Regions from separate parts of the uncultured Solobacterium sp. genome, predicted to be linked through region 1. Evidence: a T-box and tRNA genes for the amino acid it is inferred to sense, from the RefSeq annotation. Region 1 holds a T-box; the other holds one or more tRNA genes.
What was found. The T-box of region 1 lies ahead of thrS (threonine--tRNA ligase). A T-box ahead of a tRNA ligase gene usually reads a tRNA of that ligase, here a tRNA-Thr.

Region 1 (2,464 bases):
AGAAAATATGAGAGTCATTCTGTGTAAATGCACGTGAACGTTCAATGCCAGTTAAAGCACCAGAGGCTTCAAAACGGAAGTCGTTTGCAATCTCAGCAATACGAATTGGTAAATCACGATATGAATGCAATTGAGACTTATAAATAATCATATGTTCAGGACAGTTCATAGGACGTAATACAAATTCATCATCGTCACGTGACATAATTGGGAACATATCATCCTTATAGTGTGCAAGATGTCCTGAAATCTTATATAGCTTTGTACTAGCAACAGACGGAGTTAATACATGTTGGTAACCTCTAGCAAGTTCTTTATTCATAATATAGTCTGATAATAAACGTCTAACAGTAAGACCATTTGGTAACCATAATGGCAAACCACCACCGACAATATCTGAGAACATAAAGATTTGCATATCTTTACCTAGTTTACGATGATCTCTTTGTTTAGCATCTTCTAAATCAGCCAAGTGAGAATCAAGTTCTTCTTGGGTTGGTAAACATACACCATAGATACGTTGTAGTACCTTATTATTTTTATCGCCCTTCCAATAAGCACCTGAGTGTTTAATTAACTTAAAGTAACGACAGTTCTTTGTTGTTTCTGTATGTGGACCACGACATAAGTCAGTAAAGTCCCCCTGAGTATACATAGAGATATGTGTACCTTCCGGCATACGGTTGATTAAGTCTATCTTGTACTCATCATCCTTAAACTGCTCTAATGCTTCTTCACGTGTAATCTCTTGGCGAACAATACGCTTATCAGCTTTAGCACACTTCTTCATTTCTTTTTCAATTTTAGGTAGATCTTCATCACGAATGACTTCATCACCTAAATCAATGTCGTAGTAGAAACCTTCTTCTACAACTGGACCAACCCAGAACTTCGCTTGTGGGTATAGATGTTTTACAGCCTGAGCCATTAAATGCGCACAACTATGATTTAACGTATTTAATGCTGCATCTTCTTTAAAATTTCTCATAATCTTCCTCCTTTAATGGGGCAAACAAAAAGCGCCCCTTCCTTTAAAAGGACGCTAATAGCGCGGTACCACCTTAATTCCAACGATAAACGTTGACACTTTATATCTGTAACGTAGAACTACGGTGACTCTTTCGAGCACTGCTCCAAGGTAGTAATACATATATGCATCATATCCCTTCCAGCAAATAGGATACTCTCTATATCAGCACTATACATACCGTGTCCTTTTCAACGCATTTGATATTCAAATTTTAGACCTGCTTGTGAAAAACGTCAAGATTAGAATAAACTCATTTGATTACTTTCTTGTAATCCTTCTAAACAACCCATGTGTGCAAGCTTCACTAACATAGATGAAGAAACCTGTGTACGCTTAAGGATATCTTCTTTTGATAAAAATTCACCCTTTTCACGTGCTTCCTCAATTGATTTTGCTACGTTTACACCTAATCCATCAATAACTGTAAAAGGTGGAATGATTGTCTTTGGGTTATCTGGAGAAACTCTAAACTCCACCGCAAGTGATTTGTATAAATCAACATTAGAAATATTATATCCACGCGCATATAGTTCTTCACAAACTTCTAGTACATCAAACAATGACTTTTCTTTATTTGAAACTGGATTTTCTGGATTACGTTCCGCAATACGTGTACTGATATCATTCATACGTGCACGAATGACATCTATGCCCTTCGCCATTGTTTCAATTTCATAAGTATCACAACGTAATGTTAAATACTGAATATAGAAATTGAGTGGCTCATGTACCTTGTACCATGCAATACGCATAGCCATCATAACATACGCAACTGCGTGGGCTTTTGGAAACATGTACTTAATCTTCTTACAGGATTCAATATACCAATCTGGAACTTGATGCTCAATCATCGATTTCTCCCAAGCTTCGGTTAAACCTTTACCCTTACGTACGGATTCCATAATCTTAAAGGCATCTAATGATTCTAAGTTATGGTCTAGAAGATAAGTCATAATATCATCACGACACCCAATAACTTCATCAATTGTATGCCCTTGACGAATTAATTCTTGTGCATTTCCTGCCCATACATCTGTACCATGTGATAAACCAGAAATAATAACCAAATCAGAGAACTTCTTCGGACGAGTTTCTTCGAGTACTCCACGTGTCGTACGTGTACCAAACTCAGGTAAACCTAGCGCACCTGTTTCCTTCTTATAGATTCTCGTATCTGCTTTTAATGCATCATCACACGAGAATAAAGATAAGGTTTCAGTATCATTCATTGGAATATCCAAAGGTTTTACTGTAGCAATCTTCTGCAATAAACGCATGGCTGTAGGATCGACGTGACCTAAGATATCAAACTTCAAGACATTATCGTGAATATCATGAAAGTCATAGTGTGTAGTCTTCCAAGCAGATGTTGGATCATTTGCTGGATACTGCACTGGTGTAAAATCTTCCGCAATATATTCATGCGGAATAATG
Region 2 (2,464 bases), on a different contig from region 1:
CGGCTCGACTGAGTTCAAACTCTTCTAACTGACGGAAGAATTCCTGATAACCCAAAGATGAAACAGTAGCATCAACTACTAACTCACCACCAGCTGCAGCAAGCCACTCGGAAATACTTAACACCGATTGAAGGTCAGCATAAATATTTGTCTTACTAAAAAATGTATGCATAATTTAAGAAGCTCCTATATTCCATTAACTACACATCATAGGTATCCTATGTTGTTTTTTTTATTTTATTTGTGATTTTTAATAAATCTTTAACATCTATAAAATTGCTTTTTTTTGTTAAATCTTATATATTTATATATGCAAAGAGGTGTGTTGGATATATCAGGTCATACTGAGGGTATCTGAATCCTCTACATATGCAATATTGAAGGTAATTAACCTTCTTTCCCCTTAATCACAGAACTCATTCCGCCAAGTTTGAGCGTTCGGTGATTTTTTTATTTATAATCATCAGGATTTTCTTTTTTATCTTTTTCTATGATTTTTGCTAGCCCAGAAAAGAATTCAGTAGAATCAATATCTAATGCTCTACAATACTCAAAGAAATAATGAAGTGATATTCTTGGGATATCTCCTCGGTTATACTTCATAAATGTAATCATTTTCATACCAATCATGCGTGCTAGAGTGTCATGACTGATATACTTTCTATCTTCCTTATTTCTCTCTTGGAGATCAGCAAGAAGATATCGCCAAGCCACAAGATCCTCTTTAAATCTAACCGTTTTTCTACATTTATCTCCCATCTGCTAGTTCTCCTTTCCATTCCAAACACATTCCGTAAAACGCAAAAATAGGTAGCTATAAGTTACCTATAGCTACCTATTTGAATGTAATGGAGCGAGTGATGAGAATCGAACTCACGTATACAGCTTGGAAGGCTGTCGTTCTACCATTGAACTACACTCGCATGTCTTAAATAAAGTGGTGTCTCGGAAGGGACTCGAACCCTCGACCCACTGATTAAAAGTCAGTTGCTCTACCGTCTGAGCTACCGAGACATCTTAAATGGCTGGGGTAGTAAGATTCGAACTTACGAATGAGGGAGTCAAAGTCCCTTGCCTTACCGCTTGGCTATACCCCAATAATCAAGTCCAACTCGTAAGCATCACTCGATGCATCATCAGTAAATGGTGGAGACGGGTGGTTTCGAACCACCGAACCCAGAGGGAGCAGATTTACAGTCTGCCGCGTTTAGCCACTTCGCTACGTCTCCAAATAAATGGTGCCGACTATAGGAATCGAACCTACAACCTATTGATTACAAATCAATTGCTCTGCCAATTGAGCTAAGTCGGCGAAAAAAATGGTGGAGGTTAACGGGCTCGAACCGCTGACCCTCTGCTTGTAAGGCAGATGCTCTCCCAACTGAGCTAAACCTCCATCTATCCCTTACATTCCTCATTTCGTGGAATGCTTTAATATAGTAGCATGGTGACTTTTCATCGTCAACACTTTTTAATTTCTTTTTTTAAATTTTTTCCAAAATACTTCTAGTCCTCCCCTTTCTTCCGCATTTTATTCTATTGATATGGAACCATAATGATGTTTCACAGGGTAATGTGCTACAATAATAGATGTTTTATGGAGGTTTCAGATGAAAATCTATAACGCAAGATACTTAGATAATAACCAACGATTTATTGCTGCGATTATTACAGGATTTATCGCTGCAGTTATACTTGGCAATTTATATGGATTGATTACGGCACTTTTACATGTTGAATTTTCTCTAATGTTTATTGCTATCGGCTATGGAATTGCTGCTACAATCAAACATTTCGGAAGAGGTGTTCATACCAGATTTATGATAGTTGGAGCAATCATGACTTTTATTGCAATCTTTATCGGTGACTTAACGAGTTCCATATCGATCAATGGCGTTATCGTCCTATTTACAAGCGGAAATTTATCGGTTATCGCAACCACATTCCTATCTTATTTACGTATTTTCGCTTCTTTGAATCCATATGCATTAATCAGTTTAGCATTCCGTTTAATTGGTATATATATTGGTTATACGCAATCGGTCATTTTATAGAGGTGTAATATGTATAGAAAAACATGGATGCAAGTCAATCTAGATAAGATTGAACACAACTTGATTCAATTAAAAGAAATTTGTCAGAAGAAAATCATCGCTGTATTAAAAGCAGATGCCTATGGCTGTGGTGATATTCATGTGGCACGTGCTGTTTTAGAAGCGGGTGCAGAGATGATTGCTGTATCATCTCTAGATGAAGCCCTTGTACTTCGCAACGAAGGCTATGAAGGAAAGCTATTAATACTAGGTGCTACAGAAGCTAATGATATTCCCATTTTAATCAAATACGGAATTTCCTGTACTGCTTACTCTACTGAATGGGTACACGATGCAGCAAAACAAAACTGCAAAGGTTTACACGTACATCTAAAAGTTGATACAGGCATGAGTCGTATTGGCTTTCGTAC

Region 2: it encodes a tRNA-Thr, which carries the amino acid that the T-box ahead of thrS (threonine--tRNA ligase) is inferred to sense. The anticodon was not compared.

What each region holds. Positions count from the first base shown of each region.
Region 1 covers NZ_CAUQGG010000001.1:91,294-93,757, forward strand. The annotation lists gene thrS (threonine--tRNA ligase) at 1-988, opposite strand, end outside; T-box leader at 1,033-1,231, opposite strand; gene RWM19_RS00450 (PolC-type DNA polymerase III) at 1,270-2,464, opposite strand, start outside.
Region 2 covers NZ_CAUQGG010000008.1:2,458-4,921, reverse strand. The annotation lists gene RWM19_RS05770 (hypothetical protein) at 1-172, opposite strand, end outside; gene RWM19_RS05765 (hypothetical protein) at 451-759, opposite strand; tRNA gene RWM19_RS05760 (tRNA-Gly) at 850-923, opposite strand; tRNA gene RWM19_RS05755 (tRNA-Lys) at 939-1,014, opposite strand; tRNA gene RWM19_RS05750 (tRNA-Gln) at 1,023-1,097, opposite strand; tRNA gene RWM19_RS05745 (tRNA-Tyr) at 1,145-1,229, opposite strand; tRNA gene RWM19_RS05740 (tRNA-Thr) at 1,237-1,312, opposite strand; tRNA gene RWM19_RS05735 (tRNA-Val) at 1,321-1,396, opposite strand; gene RWM19_RS05730 (hypothetical protein) at 1,611-2,054, shown strand; gene alr (alanine racemase) at 2,064-2,464, shown strand, end outside.